DNA from 3 places in the Streptomyces sp. NPDC008001 genome. Region 2 is predicted to be linked to each of the others. Evidence: riboswitches for the same ligand, from Rfam matches in the RefSeq annotation. Region 2 holds a riboswitch; each other region holds the start of a gene.
What was found. Region 2 has a riboswitch for thiamine pyrophosphate ahead of thiC (phosphomethylpyrimidine synthase ThiC). Riboswitches for the same ligand answer to the same signal wherever they lie in the genome.
Positions count from the first base shown of each region.

Region 1: another riboswitch for thiamine pyrophosphate. It lies ahead of thiO (glycine oxidase ThiO); the one in region 2 lies ahead of thiC (phosphomethylpyrimidine synthase ThiC).
Region 3: another riboswitch for thiamine pyrophosphate. It lies ahead of ACFZCD_RS13735 (thiamine ABC transporter substrate binding subunit); the one in region 2 lies ahead of thiC (phosphomethylpyrimidine synthase ThiC).

Region 1 covers NZ_JBIBIZ010000005.1:266,437-272,742, forward strand. Annotated here, with positions in the region: gene ACFZCD_RS15315 (thiazole synthase) at 1-500, opposite strand, end outside; gene thiS (sulfur carrier protein ThiS) at 510-710, opposite strand; gene thiO (glycine oxidase ThiO) at 746-1,939, opposite strand; TPP riboswitch at 1,938-2,049, opposite strand; gene ACFZCD_RS15330 (NAD(P)/FAD-dependent oxidoreductase) at 2,227-3,462, shown strand; gene ACFZCD_RS15335 (Rv2175c family DNA-binding protein) at 3,566-3,931, shown strand; gene thiE (thiamine phosphate synthase) at 4,058-4,708, shown strand; gene metF (methylenetetrahydrofolate reductase [NAD(P)H]) at 4,873-5,790, shown strand; gene ACFZCD_RS15350 (hypothetical protein) at 5,833-6,306, shown strand, end outside.
Region 2 covers NZ_JBIBIZ010000002.1:392,085-398,390, forward strand. Annotated here, with positions in the region: gene ACFZCD_RS06780 (YibE/F family protein) at 1-1,329, opposite strand, end outside; TPP riboswitch at 1,391-1,531, shown strand; gene thiC (phosphomethylpyrimidine synthase ThiC) at 1,525-3,285, shown strand; gene ACFZCD_RS06790 (hypothetical protein) at 3,396-4,295, opposite strand; gene ACFZCD_RS06795 (metallophosphoesterase) at 4,484-5,596, opposite strand; gene ACFZCD_RS06800 (LacI family DNA-binding transcriptional regulator) at 6,026-6,306, opposite strand, start outside.
Region 3 covers NZ_JBIBIZ010000004.1:470,178-476,483, reverse strand. Annotated here, with positions in the region: gene ACFZCD_RS13745 (ABC transporter ATP-binding protein) at 1-438, opposite strand, end outside; gene ACFZCD_RS13740 (ABC transporter permease) at 439-2,151, opposite strand; gene ACFZCD_RS13735 (thiamine ABC transporter substrate binding subunit) at 2,127-3,224, opposite strand; TPP riboswitch at 3,220-3,327, opposite strand; gene rlmN (23S rRNA (adenine(2503)-C(2))-methyltransferase RlmN) at 3,413-4,522, opposite strand; gene ACFZCD_RS13725 (phosphatidate cytidylyltransferase) at 4,691-5,794, opposite strand; gene frr (ribosome recycling factor) at 5,794-6,306, opposite strand, start outside.

The DNA of each region.
Region 1 (6,306 bases), on a different contig from region 2:
GGGTTGCGGATGCCGAGGCCGGAGCCGATCGGCGAGCCCAGCGGCATGATCGCCGCGCAGCCGACGTCCTCCAGCTTGCGGGCGAGCACCGGGTCGTCGTTGGTGTACGGCAGGACGGTGAAGCCGTCGTCGACGAGGATCTCCGCGGCGTCGAGCAGCTCGATCGGGTCGGGCAGCAGCGTCCGCTCGTCGGCGATCACTTCGAGCTTGACCCAGTCGGTGCCGAGCGCCTCGCGGGCCAGCCGGGCCGTGAGGACGGCCTCCCCGGCGGTGTAGCAGCCGGCGGTGTTCGGCAGCACGCGGATGGAGTGCTTCTGCAGGACGGACAGCACCGAGCCGCGGACGCTCGCGTCGAGGCGGCGCATGGCCACGGTGGTCAGCTCGGTGCCGGAGGCGAGCAGCGCGCGCTCCATGACGTCGAGGCTGGGCGCGCCGCCGGTGCCCATGATCAGCCGGGAGCTGAAGGAGGTGTCGGCGATGGTGAGCAGGTCGTCGGCCATCAGGACTGATCAGCCTCCCTGCACGGCGGTGAGGACCTCGACGCGGTCGCCCGCGCCGAGCCGGGTGGCGGGCCACTGGCCGCGCGGCACGACGGCCTCGTTGACGGCGGCGGCGACCCCGCCGGGCGCGGTGGTCAGGCTCGCGACGAGACCGGCGAGCGTCAGGCCGTGGGGCACGTCGCGGTGCTCGCCGTTGACGCTGATGGCCATGTGGGCCTCGGGGGTGTCGGTGGGGTCGGTCGGGTTCATGCGGGCAGCTCCTGGAGCGCGTTCGAGAAGCGTCGGGGGGAGAAGGGGCGGGCCTCCTCGGGGAGGCGCCCCGTGGTCAGCGCCTCGGCCATGACGTCGCCGGTCAGCGGGGTGAGCAGCACGCCGTTGCGGTAGTGGCCGGTGGCGGCGAGCAGGCCGGGCAGGGCGGTCGGGCCCAGCAGCGGGGCGTTGTCGGGGGAGCCGGGGCGCAGCCCGGCGCAGGTCTCCACCAGGGGCAGTTCGGTGATGCCGGGCACCAGCTCGTGGGCGTCGCGCAGCAGCTCGTAGACGCCGCCGGCGGTGACCGTGGTGTCCCAGCCGAGCTCTTCGGTGGTCGCGCCGAGGACCAGCTCGCCGTCCTCGCGCGGCACCAGGTACACCGGGCCGCCGCGGACGACCGCCCGCACGGTGCGGGAGAGGAAGGGCGCGTACGCGTCCGGGACGCGCAGCCGCAGCACCTGGCCCTTGACGGGGCGCACGGGCGGCAGGACGTCCGCGGGGACGCCGGCGAGGGTGCCGCTGCGGCTGCCCGCGGCGAGCACCACCTGCTCCGCGGGCACGCGGCTGCCGTCGGACAGCTCCGCGCCCGCCGCCCGGTCGCCGGCGAGCAGCAGCCGTACGGCCGCGGCGCGGTGGAAGGCGACCCCGGCCCGCTCGCAGGCCGTGAGCAGCGCCCGCGCGAGCCTGCGGGGATCGGTCTGGTGGTCCCCGTCGACGCGCAGCCCCCCGCGCACGCCGGGCGCGAGCATCGGCTCCAGGCGGCGGCACTCGCGGCCGGACAGCCACTGGGCGTCCAGGCCGCAGCGCTGCTGCAGGGCGTGCAGCTCGCGCAGGTGCTCGCGGTCGTCGGCATCGAGGGCGACGGCCAGCGTGCCGCACGCCCGGTAGCCGGTGGCGACGCCGCTGGCCTCCTCCAGCTCGGCCGTGAAGCGCGGATAGCGGCGCGCGGAGGCCAGGTTGAGGGCGAGCAGGGCCTCTTCGCCGTAGTGCAGTTCGGTGACCGCCGCGAGCATCCCGGCGGCCACCCGCGCCGCGCCGCCCCCCGGCGCGGGGTCGGCGACGGCGGTGCGCAGCCCGCGCTGGGCCGCGCGCCAGGCGGTGACGAGGCCGATCAGCCCGCCGCCCACGACGAGGACGTCGCAGGCGGGCAGGGCGGATGTGCTGGGTGATGTGGTCGTAGACGCGTCCATGAGGCGTCCGGCCCCTCCCTTCGCCGGCATGACCCGGATCAGGTTCGTACGGTCGGAGGCCGGTCAGCCTCCCTCTCAGCCCGGTCGTCCGGGCTCCCGCGAGTGCGTTGTACGGCCACCCTAGTACGCGGCGCGAGGGCCGGGCGAGGGCCTGTCGGCGGACGACGGCGGGACCATGCGGCGCGGGGCTGATCGCCGGTGCCGGGCTGCCCCGGGCCCCCGGTGAAGACCCGCCCGGACGGGCACCCCGCTCCGGTCCGGACCCGCCGCCGCCCTACAGTGATCGGGTGAGCGAGCACCGGGAAGAACCTCATGCCGCCGACGAGCGGCACGTCGTCATCGTGGGCGCCGGAATGGCCGGCGTGCAGACCGCCGTCGCCCTGCGCGAGCACGGCTGGTCCGGCACCGTCACCGTCCTGGGCGCCGAGCCGCACCCGCCGTACGACAGGCCGCCGCTCTCCAAGGCCGTCCTGCTGGGCAAGGCCGAGGGTTCCGCGTTCGAGGTGGACTTCGCGTCGCTCGGGATAGACCTGCAGCTCGGGCGGGAGGCCACGGGCCTGCGCGCCGGCGAGCGCCTGCTGGACACCGCCACCGGTCCCGTCCCCTACGACATCCTCGTCGTCGCCACCGGCGCGGAGCCGGTCCGGCTGCCCGGGAGCGAGGGCCTGCCGAACGTGCACCTGCTGCGCACTCTGGACGACGCCGTGGGGCTGCGGCCGGTGCTGGCCGCGCAGCACGACGTCGTGGCCGTCGGCGCGGGCTGGATCGGCGCCGAGGTCGCGACGGCGGCCCGGGAGGCGGGCTGCGAGGTGACCGTGGTCGAGGCCGCGGACCGGGTGCTCGCCGGTGCCATGCCCGCCGAGGTCGCCGCGCACATGGCCCCCTGGTACGCCGAGAGCGGCGCCCGGCTGCTGCTCGGCGCCCGGGTGAGCACCGTGGAGCCCGGCGCGGTCGTGCTCGCCGACGGCACCCGGCTGCCGGCCGGCGCCGTGGTCGTCGGCATCGGGGCGCGGCCCGCGACCGGCTGGCTGAAGGGCTCCGGCATCGAGCTCGGCGCGGACGGCGCCGTCGTCACCGACGAGCGGCTGCGCACGTCGCTGCCCGGCGTCTACGCGGTCGGCGACTGCGCGTCGTTCCCGTCCGCGCGCTACGGCGAGCGGCTGCTCGTGCACCACTGGGACAACGCCATGCAGGGGCCGCGGACGGTCGCCGAGAACATCGTGTTCGGCCCGGCCGAGGGGCCGGTCTACGACCCGGTGCCGTACTTCTGGTCCGAGCAGTTCGGGCGGTTCGTGCAGTACGCGGGCCATCACGCCGGCGCCGACGAGCTGCTGTGGCGCGGCGACCCGGAAGGCGCCGCCTGGAGCGTGTGCTGGCTGCGCGCCGGGGTCCTGGTCGCCCTCCTGGCCGTCGGCCGGCCCAGGGACCTGGCCCAGGGCCGCAAGCTCATCGAGAAGGGCGCCCTCCTCGACCGTGCGAAGGCCGCCGACGCGTCCGTGCCCCTCAAGGCCGCGCTGCTCTGAGGGGGCCGCCGCGCCGCCGTGAGCGGGGGCGCGGCACCGTGACGCGCCCGCGGTCGGGTCAACCCGGCTACCGGCTGTCAGCGCCAGATGGCAGGCTTGTCCCGTGACCGAGATTGACGCAAAGATCGACGCGCTTGTTCCCGCCTGGCTCAACCTCCCCGAGATCGCCGAGATGCTCGGCGTGGAGGTGACGCGCGTGCGGCAGCTGGTGAAGGAGGGCCAGCTGATCGCCGTCCGCCGGGGCGAGAACCGGGTGCTCATGGTGCCCGCCGCCTTCATCGGCGAGGGCAAGGTCGTCAAGGGCCTGGCCGGGACCCTGACGCTGCTGCGGGACGACGGCTTCAGCGACGAGGAAATGCTGGAGTGGCTCTTCACCGCCGACCCGACCCTGCCGGGAACCCCGGCCGACGCGCTGCGGGAGAACCGTGGCACGGAGGTGAAGCGGCGCGCCCAGGCGCTCGCCGTCTGATCCCCCGAGCCACCGAAAGCCACAGCCGCATTCCCGGGCGCGGGTGACCGCGCCCGGCAGAACAGTCCGGTGCACGGGCGGGGCGCGCCCCCGTCCGTGCACCGCCGACCCGGGGGGAACCACCCGATGTCCGCCACTGCCCGCCGCCGCCTCGCCGATGCCCGGCTGTACCTGTGCACCGACGCCCGCAAGCGCCAGGGCGACCTGCCGGAATTCCTCGACGCGGTCCTCGCCGGCGGTGTCGACATCGTCCAGCTGCGCGACAAGGGCATGGAGGCGGGCGAGGAGCTGGAACACCTCGCCGTCTTCGCCGAGGCCGCCCGCCGCCACGGCAAGCTCTTCGCGGTCAACGACCGCGCCGACGTCGCCCACGCCGCGGGCTCCGGCGTCCTGCACCTCGGCCAGGGCGACCTGCCGGTGCCCGCCGCCCGCGCCCTCCTCGGCGAGGACGTGCTGATCGGCCGGTCGACGCACGCCGGGTCCGAGGTGGACGCCGCGGCCGCCGAGCCCGGTGTGGACTACTTCTGTACCGGCCCCTGCTGGCCGACGCCCACCAAGCCGGGCCGTCACGCCCCCGGCCTGCCCCTCGTCCGCCACGCGGCCGCCCTGCGCACCACGCGCCCCTGGTTCGCCATCGGCGGCATCGACCTCGGCAATGTCGACGAGGTGCTCGACGCGGGCGCCCGCCGCGTCGTCGTGGTCCGCGCGATCACCGAGGCGGACGATCCCGGCGAGGCCGCGGCGAAGCTGGCCGAGCGGGTCCGCGAGCGCCTCTGAGCCCGCCCGCCCCCCGTTCCGGCCGGTGCGCGGCCCCCGCCACCGCCGGCGGAACGTCAACGGAGCATGAAAGTTCTGTCCGTAATGCGGACGGGATACCGGCCTATCGGGCAAATCGCGAAAGAAGGTTGGGGGTCGCCGGAACCGCTGGTTAACTTGCCGGTATGGCCCTTGGTACCGCCTCCACCAGGACAGACCACGCGCGCACGGTGCGTGAGCTGCTCGCCTCAGGCGAGCGGTCGTATTCCTTCGAGTTCGCCGCTCCGAGGTCCGAGAAGGGTGAACGCACCCTCTGGGACGCCATCCGCCGGATCGAGGCCGTCGGCCCGACCTTCGTCTCCGTGACCTACGGCGCGGGGGGCTCCTCCCGCGAGGGCACCGTCCGCGTCACGGAGCGCATGGCGACCGACACGACGCTCACGCCCGTCGCCCACCTGACAGCCGTCAACCACTCCAAGGCCGAACTCCGCAACATCATCGGCCAGTACGCCGACGTCGGCATCCGCAACATGCTGGCCCTGCGCGGCGATCCGCCCGGCGACCCCATGGGCGAGTGGGTGCGCCACCCCGAGGGCCTGCACTACGCCGCCGACCTCGTCCGGCTCATCAAGGAGTCCGGCGACTTCTGCGTCGGTGTCGCGGCCTTCCCGGAGATGCACCCGCGCTCGACCGACTGGGACACGGACGTCCGGCACTTCGTGGACAAGTGCCGCGCGGGCGCGGACTTCGCCATCACCCAGATGTTCTTCCACGCCGAGGACTATCTCCGGCTGCGCGACCGGGTCGCCGCCGCCGGCTGCGACACCCCGATCATCCCCGAGATCATGCCGGTCACCAACGTCCGCCAGATCGAGCGGTTCGCGCAGCTCAGCAATGCCGCGTTCCCGCCCGCGCTGGCCGAGCGGATCCTCGCGGTGCAGGACGACCGGGCCGCTGTACGCTCGATCGGGATCGAGTACGCCACGGAGCTGTGCGCTCGGTTGATGGCCGAGGAGATTCCCGGGCTGCACTTCATTACCCTGAACCACTCCACGGCGACGCTGGAAATCTACGAGAATCTGGGACTGCACCAGCGGTCCTGACGGCCGGCCCCTCGAAGGGCTGCGGCCACGAGAGGGGCGTAAATGGGCTGGACGGTCCTCTACATCGCGTTCGGCGTCGTCGCGCTCTGGCTGCTCGGCGAGGTCCTGCTGCAGTACAAGGCGCGACTGCGCTGGCGCCTCCTCGCCTTCGCCGGGTTCCTCGGCGTCGTCGCGGGCGTCGTCATCCCGTCCGTCGCGGTCATCGCGGTGGGCGCGGTGGCGTTCGCCGTCGGGCAGACCTACGTGACGCTCTCCTTCCGCCGCGGCTTCTCCCACGGCTGGGCGCTCCGCCGGGACAGGGCCGGTGCGGGCGACGCGGCCGGCGACGGCAGCGAACCGGGCGCAGCGGACAAGGCGGGCAGGTCCGGCAAGTCCGGCAGGGGCCTCAAGTCCGGTAAGCGCGCCGGGAAAGCGGCCGTTGAGGACGACGGCGCGAAGGAGCCGCGGGCCGGGCGGCGCCGCAAGGGCGGTCGTGCGGAAGCCCCGCCGGCCCCGGGCGCCCCGCTCGCCGCCGCG
Region 2 (6,306 bases):
CGCCAGCAAGGTCGTCACCGGCACCGAGGCCACCAACCCGATGCTGCCGACGAGCGTCCGGACGATCTCCTCGGCCACGATCTCGCTGGTCGCGACCGTCCCCACTCCGCTGTCGGCGATCGAGAACAGCAGCAGCAGCGGCAGCGAGGCGCCCGCGTACGCCAGCACGAGCGTGTTCACGACCGACGCGATGTGGTCCCGTCCGATGCGCATGGCCGCCCCGTAGAGCTTGCGCCAACTCGCGCTCGGGTCGGCGTCCTTCAGCTCCCACACCGCCGAGGTCTGCGTCACCGTCACGTCGTCGAGCACGCCGAGCGAACCGATGATGATCCCCGCGAGCAGCAGGCCGCGGATCTCGATCTCCGGGTAGAGGCCGTGCACGAGCCCGGTCTGGTCGTCGGTGTTGCCCGTCAGATGGGCCCAGCTGGTGAAGAGCGAACCGAGCAGGCCGATGAGCATCAGCGAGGTGAGCGTCCCGAGCACGGCCACGGACGTCCGGGCGGTCAGGCCGTGGCACATGTAGAGCGCTATCAGCATGATCGCGCTGCCGCCGATGACCGCGACCACCAGCGGATCGGAACCCTGGAGGATCGCCGGGAGGATGAACAGGGTCAGTACCCCGAAGCTGATCACCAGCGCGACCAGCGCGAAGACACCGCGCAGCCGGCCGACGACCACGACGGCCAGCGCGAACACCCCCGCGAGTATCGCCATGGGCCACACCCGGTCCACGTCGGTGACCGAGTACTGCAGGTTCTTCGGCGCCTTGGGGGCGTAGGCGAGGATGACGTCCTGGCCGACGGTGTAGTGCCGGGAGGCGCTGGGCTGGACGAGCTCGGTGAAGGTCCGGCCCTTGTCGGGGCCCGAGGTGACCTCGATCTCCGACTTCTCGCAGGGGCCCTTCGGCTGTGCGGGCCCGCCCGGTCCGCCCGTTCCGTCCGGTCCGCCCTGCGCTCCGGGCGGCGGCTGCTGCGGCTGGGCGCCCGCCTTGGCGCAGTCGACCTCCTCGATCTTCACGACGCGGCCCGACTCGGTCTTCTGGTCGAGGCCGAGACCGGAGTGCTCGTGCGGCGGCGCGCCGCCGGGCCACAGCACGACCAGGCCGGTGAGCACCGCGGCGGCGAAGGGGATGAGGATCGCGCCGATCACCTTGCGCAGGTGCGCGGAGACGGGTGAGGCGGGGCCGTGACCGTGGCTGTGGCCATGGCTGTGGCCGTGCGCATGACCCTGCGCATGGCCGTGGCCGTGGCCGTGCGCAGGCTCCTGGGCGGGTGGTGGCCCGGGCTCGTGGGGAGGGTGGGACGGGGATTGCGGTTCCGTGGGGGTCACGCCTGCATCATCGCAAGCCCCCCTGGCCCTCCGGACGGGCGAGGCGCTAGCGTGGTGGCACCTTTGCAATCGCGGGAGCTCGGAGCACCGGGCTGAGAGGGCGCTGACCTCCGTACGGGAAATGCGTACGGAAGACCGCTGCGTCGACCGCCGAACCTGTTACCGGGTAATGCCGGCGTAGGGAGTTCTGGTCTCATGACCTCGCAGGATGCACGCACGTCCGAATCCGGCCGGGAGATCGGCTGGCACAAGGACTACGTGACCGGCTCGCGTCCGGACCTTCGGGTGCCGGTCCGGCGGGTCCACCTCACCAACGGGCAGGACGTGCAGCTGTACGACACCTCCGGTCCGTACACCGACCCGGCGATCGAGACGGACGTCCGGCGCGGCCTCCAGCCGCTCCGGGAGAACTGGATCATCGGCCGTGGTGACACCGAGGAGTACGCCGGGCGTCCGATGCGCCCGGAGGACGACGGCATCAAGCACACCTCGCCGCGCGGGGGGCTGAAGAACCTCGACGCGGTCTTCCCGGGCCGCCCCCGCCAGCCCCGCCGGGGCCGCGGCGGAGCCGCCGTCACCCAGCTCGCGTACGCCCGCCGCGGTGAGATCACCGAGGAGATGGAGTACGTCGCCCTCCGGGAGAACGTCTCCCCCGAGACCGTCCGCGAGGAGATCGCGGCGGGCCGGGCCGTCCTCCCCGCCAATGTGAACCACCCGGAGATCGAGCCGATGATCATCGGCAAGAAGTTCCTGGTGAAGGTCAACGCCAACATCGGCAACTCCGCCGTCACCTCCTCGATCGAGGAGGAGGTGGAGAAGATGACGTGGGCCACCCGCTGGGGCGCCGACACCGTCATGGACCTCTCCACCGGCCGCAACATCCACACCACGCGCGAGTGGGTGCTGCGCAACTCCCCCGTGCCGATCGGCACCGTGCCGCTCTACCAGGCCCTGGAGAAGGTGGACGGCAAGGCCGAGGAGCTCACCTGGGAGATCTACAAGGACACGGTCATCGAGCAGGCCGAGCAGGGCGTCGACTACATGACCGTGCACGCCGGCGTGCTGCTGCGGTACGTCCCGCTGACCGCCCGCCGCAAGACCGGCATCGTCTCCCGCGGTGGTTCGATCATGGCCGCGTGGTGCCTGGCCCACCACAAGGAATCGTTCCTCTACGAGAACTTCGAGGAGCTCTGCGAGATCCTCGCGGCCTACGACGTGACGTACTCGCTCGGCGACGGCCTGCGCCCCGGCTCCATCGCGGACGCCAACGACGAGGCGCAGTTCGCCGAGCTGAAGACGCTCGGCGAGCTCAACACCATCGCCAAGCGCCACAACGTCCAGACGATGATCGAGGGCCCGGGCCACGTCCCGATGCACAAGATCAAGGAGAACATCGACCTCCAGCAGGAGATCTGCGAGGAGGCGCCGTTCTACACGCTCGGCCCGCTGACGACGGACGTCGCCCCCGCGTACGACCACATCACCTCCGGCATCGGCGCCGCGATGATCGCGTGGTGGGGCACGGCGATGCTCTGCTACGTCACGCCGAAGGAGCACCTGGGCCTGCCGGACCGGGACGACGTCAAGACCGGCGTGATCACCTACAAGATCGCCGCCCATGCCGCGGACCTCGCCAAGGGGCACCCGGGAGCGCAGGAGTGGGACGACGCACTGTCGGACGCCCGCTTCGAATTCCGCTGGGAGGACCAGTTCAACCTGGCCCTCGACCCGGAGACGGCACGGGCCTTCCACGACGAGACGCTGCCCGCCGAGCCGGCGAAGACCGCGCATTTCTGTTCGATGTGCGGACCGAAATTTTGCAGTATGAAGATCTCTCAGGACATCCGGCGCGAGCACGGCGGTGACCTGGCCGTCGACCCCGAGGCCGGCATGGCGGAGAAGTCGAAGGAGTTCGCGGCGGCGGGCAACCGCGTCTACCTGCCCATCGCGGAGTAAGGGCTCCTGCAAGCCGCGGGCAGCTCCTGCGGACTGAGCACGGCTGAGGGCCGCACTGCAGCGGCCCCCCGCGTCCCCCGTACGGTCGCCGTTCCGGCTGCCGCCCGGAGTCACTCCGGGCGGTGGTCCGGGCCGCCGTAGTCGGGGCTGGTGAAGTCGGGGCTCGTGTAGCTCGGGCGGCTGCTGGGGGACGATTCGCTGTCGGGGCTGGTGAAGCCGGGCCGGGAGTACCCCAGCTGCGGCGTACGGCCGTTGCCCTCGGGGCGCCTCGGGGCGCACGGGGCGGACGCACCCCGGCCACCGCCCGGGGCGGCGGGAGCATTGGCCAGGGCCTCGCGCACAAAGGGCAGCAGGCCGCGGTGGATCAGGGCCTGCCGCCACGCCTCTCTGGCGCGCTCGGCGTCCTCCTGTACACGCACCCCTCGCGCATCACTCCCCTCGGAGGAGCCGTTGCGCACCGCCGTGAGCACGATCCCGACCATGGCGATGAACACGCCGGCGGCCGTGAGCCCGCCGAACCACCAGCCCACGTTGATCATCGGATCCGCGACGGTGGTGTCCGAGCCGATGGAACGCAGGACGTAGCCGATGGTCAGGAAGATCAGCGCGGCGATCCCGGCGAGGACCGGCGCCAGCACGGCGAGCACCGCTCCGGCACCCGCGCCCGAGGACTCCTCCGGCTCTCCGTCCGTGGCAGCGGGGGCGGCCGTGCCGGAGGGAGCGCTTTCGTCGTCCGGTGCGCCCCCGGCGCCTACGGGCTGGGGGCGTGCCTTCGCGGAGAGCGCGCGCAGTGCAGCGCGCGCCCTTATGTAGTTCTGGTATTCGACTGCTGCACAGGCGGTGATGGCGGACATGGCGTCGAGCGCCATGTCGCGCAGCTGTTCTGTATTGAGCCGCTGTCCTATCGCTGCGGCAAGTTCCGGGTCATGGTTCGCGGTACGCAGTGCTTGGTCGAGAACCCGCTCGAATTCCGGGTGGTCCTCGGCCAGCAGATGCGGAGCGCTGTTCATGTGCATCCCCCGATGCTCCGTAGGGCCGTGTAGCCGGCTTACACCGGGCAGTGGGCGGAAACGGAGGAGAGCCTGCTACGGATAAGCCGATGGTAGAGCCGTACCGGCGCGGGGTGACAGCGTGTTTCCCGAATTACCCCCGCGGCGGTGGAACTCCCTACCTGCCCGTGCGCCTGCCCGCTGAACCCTCAGTCGGCCAGCGGAAGTTGCACGACCAGCAGCTTTCCGGCCATCGTGACGCCGCCGTCCATCGCCAGGGCGAGCCCGTCCGCGTACAGGTGCGGGCCGTCCACCAGCGGCGCTCCGTCGTCCTCGGCCTCCGGTTCCTCCGTGCCGACCTCTCCCAGGAGGTACGGGATGGGGCTGTGGCCGTGCACGATCCGGCCACCGCCGTAGGTGCCCAGCAGCTCCCGCACGGCCGCCGGGCCCGCGTCCTCGTCGCGGAAGGCGAAGCGCTTGGTGAACTTGCGGAAGAGGTCCCAGACCTCGTCCGGGTCGTTGCGCTGCAGGGCCTCGGTGATCGCGTCGTTGACGTCCTCGATGGAGTCGCCGAACTCCAGGTAGGCGGTGGTGTCGGAGTGCACCAGCAGGTGCCCGTCCTCCTTCGCCATGGCGTCGAGGCGGGACATCCACTGCAGGTGGTGGTCCTCCAGGCGCTCCATGTCGGAGCGCTGGCCGCCGTTGAGCAGCCAGGCCGCCTGGAAGGATGCCGTTCCGGCCCCGGAGTTGACCGGCGTGTCGGCGAACCGCTTCGCGCCGATGATCAGCAGCTCGTGGTTGCCCATGAGGGCCTTGCAGTAGCCGCCGGCGGCCGCGGCCTCGGCCGACAGGCGCATGACGAGGTCGATCACGCCGACGCCGTCCGGACCGCGGTCGGTGAAGTCACCGAGGAACCACAGGCGGGCGTTGCCCGCGGCCCAGTGGCCCGCGGCGTCGATCAGGCCTTCCGCGGCCAGCGCCTCGTAGAGCTCGTCGAGATAGCCGTGGACGTCGCCCACGACGTAGAGCGGGCCCAGGGCAGGCTGCTGGGGGACCGGCGGGTGCGGCTCGGTGAGCGGGGTCAGCTCGACCGTGGGGACGTCCTGGGGGACCGCCTGGCGGGCGCCGCGGGCGATCACCGGCAGGTCGCGCGCGGTCGGCGTGTAGCCGTCGGGAGCGTCCATGGGCGGCTGCACGGGCGGCGCGGACTGCGCGTACGGGGACGCGGGCCCGGAGGCCGCGGGAGGCGCGGCGTAGCCGGGGAAGGGCGGGATGCCCGCCGTGTGCCGTGCCGCGGGTCCTTGACCGGCCCCCTGAGTCATCGACCCCTCCACCATTGCGCCGCCGTGCACCTTGTGGACCTTGCCTGGTCGACGGCGGTCCGCGGTGTCGTGCGCCCATCATAGGAATGACCGTCGCGGCTTGTGACGCACCAGGGGCCGCGAATCGGGGCAGGAGAGTGCGCACGACGGTTTTTTCTCCCTAATTGAGCCATTCGCCCGGGGCCTGTGCGCCCCCCGAGCGCCCTTCCCACGGCCCGATGAAGGCGGTGGAGGGGAAGAACGGCGCGTTGACCGCCCGGGAACGGGCACGTTTTCGCCCCGGTGTGGGCGCGTATCGGCCCGGGAGCAGGCGTGTCCCGTCCCGGTGCGGGCGCGTCCGCACCGGGACGGGACGGCCGCGCCCGGCTGTGCCGGAGGTCACCCTCCCGGACCGCCGTCCGAGGCCACGTCCCCGGCCGCCGTCCGAGGTCAGACGACGGGCCCGCGCGGCGGGCTGACGGTGGTGCGCGGCGGGCGGCGCTGCGAGGAGGTGCGGACGATCAGCTCCGTCGGTATCACCTGCTCGACCGGCCGGCCGCTGTCCAGCCCCTCGATGGCGTCGATGAGCAGCTGGACGACCGCGGTGCCGATGCGCCGCGGCTTGAGGGAGAGCGTGGTGATGGGCGGCTCGGTGGTGGCGTACACCGTGGACTCGCTGCAGCAGACGAGCAGCAGGTCGTCCGGGACGCGCAGCCCGTAGCGGCGGGCGG
Region 3 (6,306 bases), on a different contig from region 2:
CCGTGCCAGGGCCACACGCTGCTGCTCGCCGCCGGACAGGGCCGCGACGGGACGGCCCTGTGCGCCCGGCAGCCCCACCAGGTCCAGGAGGTCGGCGACCTTCCGCGCCGTTTCGGCGCGGCCGGTCCCCCTCATGCGCAGCCCGAATCCGACGTTCCCCGCCACGTCCCGCTGCGGGAAGAGCTGGTGGTCCTGGAACATCAGGCCCACTCCGCGTCGGTGCGTGGGGACCCCGCTCTGGTCCCGGCCCGCGAGGAGCACCCGTCCGGTGTCGGTCGGCTGCAGGCCGGCCACCACCCGCAGCAGCGTGGACTTGCCGCTGCCGCTGGGGCCCAGCACGCAGACGATCTCGTGCTCGGCCACCTCCATGTCCACCGCGTCGAGCACGGCGCGCTCACCGAAACGGACGGCGACCTTCTCCAGGCGCAGCAGGGCCATCTAGAACTCCCCCGTACGGTCGGTGCGGATACGTTCCAGCACCAGCAGAGCTGCAGCGCACACCAGCATCAGGATCGTGCTCAGGGCCATCGCCTGCCCGTAGGTGAGCTCCCCGGGGCGGCCGAGCAGCCTGGCGACGGCGACGGGGAGGGTGGGGCTGTCGGGGCGGGCGATGAAGACAGTCGCCCCGAACTCGCCCAGGGACACGGCGAACGCGAAGCCGGCCGCGACCCCGAGGGCCCGGCCGACCAGTGGCAGGTCCACTTCCCGCCATGCCCGCAGCGGCGAGGCGCCCAGTACGGCGGCGGCCTCCCGCAGTCGTACGTCCACGGCCCGCAGCACCGGCAGCACAGTGCGGACGACGAACGGAACACCCACCAGCGCCTGCGCGAGGGGCACCAGGATCCAGGACGTGCGCAGGTCGAGAGGAGGCTCGTCGAGGCTGATGAGAAACCCGAAGCCGACGGTGACGGCGGAGGTGCCGAGCGGCAGCATGAGCAGGGCGTCGAAGCCGCGCACGAGGCGCCCCTCGCGGCGGGTCAGCGCCGCGGCCGCGAGCCCGCCGACCACCACCGCGATGGCCGTGGCGGCGAGGCCGTAGGCGAGGGAGTTGCCGATCGCCTCCAGCGGGGCGACGACGAACGTGCCGCCGTTGCCGTCCGCGGAGGCGAGGGCGCGGTAGAAGGCCAGCCCGTAACCGTCCGGGCCGTCGAAGGAGCGCAGGACGAGGACCACGAGCGGAGCGAGGATGAGCACGGCGACGACCGCCAGGACGGACGCCAGGAACGCCCACTGCCCTGCGCCCTGCGGGCGCCGCGCGGTGCGCGCCGGGTCGACGAGCCGCAAGGTCGCCTCACGCCGCCGCACCGTGCGGGCGTGGACGGCCAGCAGCGCGGCCACGGCCACGAACTGCAGCAGGGTGAGGACGGCGGCCGTCGGCAGGTCGAGCATCTGCGCGGTCTGCTGGTAGATCTCCACTTCCAGGGTGGCGTAGCGCGGACCGCCGAGGATCTGCACGACGCCGAAGGAAGTGAAGGTGAAGAGGAAGACCATGAGGGCCGCAGCGGCCACCGCCGGCGCCAGGGCGGGCAGCGTGACCCGCCGCCAGGCCTCGAAGCGCCCCGCGCCCAGGACCCTCGCCGCTTCCTCCTGCCGGGGGTCGAGCTGGGCCCACAGGCCTCCGACGGTGCGGACGACCACCGCGTAGTTGAAGAACACGTGGGCGAGCAGGATCGCCCAGACCGTGGTGTCCAGGCGCACTCCCCACCACTCGTCCAGCAGCCCCCCGCGCCCGAGCAGCGCCAGGAAGGCCGAGCCGGCCACCACGGTCGGCAGGACGAACGGCACGGTCACCACCGCGCGCAGCATGCGCTTGCCGGGGAAGTCGAACCGGGCGAAGGCGTACGCGCCGGGGAGGGCCAGGGCGAGGGTCAGTGCGGTGGAGGCGGCCGCCTGCCAGGTGGTGAACCAGAGCACGTGTCCGATGGCCGGGTCGGTCAGGACCTCCCCGGCGCGGGCGAACTGCCACTCTCCGCCGTCCTTCAGTCCCCGGAGGACGATCGCGGCGACGGGGTAGGCGAAGAAGACGCCGAAGAAGGCGAGCGGCAGGGCCATGAGGCCCAGCCGCACCGCCGTGCGCCGTCCGCCGCCCGCGCCCCGTGCGGGGCCCCGTGCCGCGGCCCGCGCGTCTACTTCAGGACGAGCGAGGACCATGCCTTGACCCACTGGTCGCGGTTCTTGGCGATCTTCTCGGGGGCCATGGTGCCGGGGTCGGTCACCTGCGCGCCGTACTTGGTGAACAGCTCGGGCAGCTTGGCGTCCTGGTTGGCGGGCTTGACGTACATCTGCAGGGGCATGTCCTCCTGGAAGGTACGGCTCAGGAGGAAGTCGACCAGGGCCTTGCCGCCCTCGGGGTTCTTCGCGCCCTTCAGCAGCCCCGCGAACTCGGTCTGCTGGAAGCAGGTGCCGGTGGCAACGCCGGTCGGTGCCTCGGCGGGCTGCGGCTTCACGCCCATCACCTCGGCGGGCGGGCTGGACGCGTAGGAGACGACGAGGGGCTTGTCGCCCTTGGCCTTCTTGCCGCCCGCGGAGCCCGAGAAGCGCTCGTTGTAGGCCTGCTCCCAGCCGTCCACGACCTCCACGCCGTTGGCCTTGAGCTTCTTCCAGTAGTCCTGCCAGCCGTCGTCGCCGTACTTGGCGGCCGTGGCGAGCTGGAAGGCGAGGCCGGGGGACGACGTGGCGGCGTTCTCGGTGACGAGCAGGCCCTTGTACTCGGGCTTGACCAGGTCGTCCAGAGTCTGCGGCGGGGCCACCTTGTGGTCGGCGAAGTAGGCGCGGTCGTAGTTGACGCAGATGTCGCCGGTGTCGACGGGGGTGACGCGGTGCTCGCCGGCGTCGGCCTGGAGCTTCCGCGGGACCCTGTCCAGGCCCTTGGCCTCGTACGGCGCGAAGATGCCCTTGTCGAGCGCCCGGGAGAGCAGGGTGTTGTCGACGCCGAAGAAGACGTCGCCCTGCGGGTGGTTCTTGGAGAGGATGGCCTGGTTCACGGCCTGGCCGGCGTCGCCGCCCTTGACGACCTTGACCTTGTACCCGGTCTGCCGGGTGAACTCCTTCAGGACCTCGTCGGACGCGACGAAGGAGTCGTGGGAGACCAGGGTGACGTTCTTGTCCTTGCCGTCGGACGCACCGCCGCCCGAGTCGTCCGAGCTCCCGCACGCGGCCAGGGCCGGAAAGGCGAGCACGGTGACGGCGGCCGTGCCGATGGCACGCCGCAGATTGGTGTTCATGGTTGAGCTGACTCCCTACGCCGGTATGACCCGGATCAGGTCCGAGGGTCTGCGGGCCGTGCCGCACTCTCAGCGCCCCGTGGGCGCTCCCCTGTCGGATTGTTCATTTGTGCGAGTTGTTCGTTGACGCGAGAGGGCACCGTATCAGTGCCCTCTCCACGGATCGGTGTCCGGCCTGAGGCGCCCGGTCAGCGCTCGGTGGCGGCCAGCTGGCCGCAGGCCCCGTCGATCTCCTGGCCGCGGGTGTCCCGGACGGTCACGGGCACACCGTGCGCCGCGATCGCCGCCACGAAGGCACGCTCGTCCTCGGGGCGCGAGGCCGTCCACTTCGAGCCCGGGGTGGGGTTGAGCGGGATGAGGTTGACGTGGACGCGCTTGCCCTTGAGGAGCCGCCCGAGGAGGTCACCGCGCCACGCCTGGTCGTTGATGTCGCGGATCAGGGCGTACTCGATGGAGATCCGGCGCCCGGACTTCTCCGCGTACTCCCACGCGGCGTCGAGGACCTCACGGACCTTCCAGCGCGTGTTGACCGGCACCAGGGTGTCGCGGAGCTCGTCGTCCGGCGCGTGCAGGGAGACGGCCAGGCGGCACTTGAAGCCCTCGTCGGCGAAGCGCAGCATGGCGGGTACCAGGCCCACCGTGGAGACGGTGATGCCGCGCTGGGAGAGCCCCAGGCCGTCCGGCTCGGGGTCCGTGAGGCGGCGGATGGCGCCGACGACGCGCTTGTAGTTGGCCAGCGGCTCGCCCATGCCCATGAAGACGATGTTGGACAGCCGCGCGGGGCCGCCGGGGACCTCGCCGTCGCGCAGGGCCCGCATGCCGTCCACGATCTGGTGGACGATCTCGGCCGTCGACAGGTTCCGGTCCAGTCCGGCCTGGCCCGTGGCGCAGAACGGGCAGTTCATGCCGCAGCCGGCCTGCGAGCTGATGCACATGGTGACCCGGTCCGGGTAGCGCATCAGCACGGACTCCACCAGCTTGCCGTCGTGCAGCCGCCAGAGGGTCTTGCGGGTGGTGTCGTCGTCGCACGAGATGTGCCGCACAACACTCATGAGCTCCGGCAGCAGCTCGGACGCGAGCTTCTCGCGGGAAGCCGCCGGGATGTCCGTCCATGCCGCCGGGTCGTGCGCGTACCGGGCGAAGTAGTGCTGCGAGAGCTGCTTGGCGCGGAACGGCTTCTCGCCGATCGCGGAGACGGCCTCGCGGCGCTCGGCCGGCGAAAGGTCGGCAAGGTGCCGCGGGGGCAGTTTGGCCCCGCGGGGGGCGACGAACGTCAGTTCTCCAGGCGCGGGGGCCATGAGCAAGGACTCCTCATTGACGACGGCGGATGACCTCCGCAATCGCGGAGCCAGCGGCAGGACGATGCCGGAACCCGGAGATCTCACAGGGGCACCCCCGCTGGTGCGGGGCCGGAAAAGGGCCCGCCGCGCGAGCAGCGAGCCCTTCCAGGGTACCTGGCCCGGTTTTCAGGCCGAGCCGACGAAGACGACCATGAGCAGCCAGACCACCGGCGCGGTCGGCAGGAGCGAGTCCAGCCGGTCCATGATGCCCCCGTGCCCGGGCAGCAGCGCGCCCATGTCCTTGATCCCGAGATCCCGCTTGATCATGGACTCGCCGAGATCGCCCAGCGTGGCGCTGACCGCGACCGCGAGGCCGAGGAGCAGGCCCTCCCACCACGCACCGTCGTCGATCAGGAACTGCATGCACAGCGCGCCGGCGACCATCGCGAAGGCGACCGCCCCGACCAGCCCCTCGCGCGTCTTGCCCGGGCTGATGCGCGGGGCCAGTTTGCGCTTGCCGAACTTCCAGCCCACCGCGTACGCGCCCGTGTCGCTGACCACGGTCAGGATCAGGAACGTGAGCACCCGCCACGCGCCGTCCCCCGCCGCCAGCATGAGGGCCACGAAAGTGGCCAGGAAGGGCACGTAGAAGGCCGCGAAGATGCCCGCCGTGACGTCCTTCAGGTAATCGTCCGGCGACTCCGTCATGCGCCACACGAGGACCGCCAGGGCGGTGAAGGCCACGGCCACCCACGCGCCCTCGGCGCCGCTGGCATAGCCGGCGATGACCATGGCGGCACCGCCGACCGCGAGGGGCACCAGCGGGGCCCGGATCGACTTGCGCTCCGCGAGGCGGGAGGTCAGCTCCCACAGCCCGACCACGACGGCGATCACGATCACGCCGAGGAAGACGGGCTTGTAGATGAACAGGGAGGCGAGGATGACCGCGCCCAGGCCGACGCCGACCCCTATCGCCGCCCGCAGGTCACGGCCGGCGCTCTTCTTTCCTGCCTTCGGCGACTCGGGGGAGGCAGGCACCGGGGCGGGGTCGTGGGGCCGGATGTCGGGCTCCTGTTCGTCGCGGAACAGGGGGCCGCGGAGATGGGCGGCCCCCTGGTCACGGTCGTCCTGGTCTCCGCCTGAGGAGGGCACGATGGGCATGGGCCGAGTCTGCGCCGCCACGCCCGCCTCGTGCACAGGACCCGCCGAGAAGGACGCGGAGGACGGCCCCCGGTCGGTGGGCCCCCGGTATCCGGCGCTCGGCGTGGCCCCCCAGGATGTCTCGTTCATCAGACCTCGAGGAGCTCGGCTTCCTTGTGCTTGAGCAGCTCGTCCACCTGCGCCACGTACTTCGCGGTGGTGTCGTCGAGCTCCTTCTCCGCACGGCGCACCTCGTCCTCGCCGGACTCCTTGTCCTTGACGAGCTTGTCGAGGGCGTCCTTGGCCTTGCGGCGGACGGAACGGATCGAGACCTTGGCGTCCTCGGCCTTGGTCTTGGCGACCTTGACGAACTCCCGGCGGCGCTGCTCCGTCAGCTCCGGGAAGGTCACCCGGATGATGTTGCCGTCGTTGCTCGGGTTGACGCCGAGGTCGGAGTCGCGGATCGCCTGCTCGATGTTGCGGAGCGCGCTCTTGTCGAAGGGCGTCACCACCGCCATGCGCGGCTCCGGCACCGAGAAGGACGCCAGCTGGTTGATCGGCGTCAGCGCACCGTAGTAGTCCGCCACGATCTTGTTGAACATCGCCGGGTGCGCACGCCCGGTGCGGATCGCCGCGAAGTCCTCCTTGGCGACCACAACGGC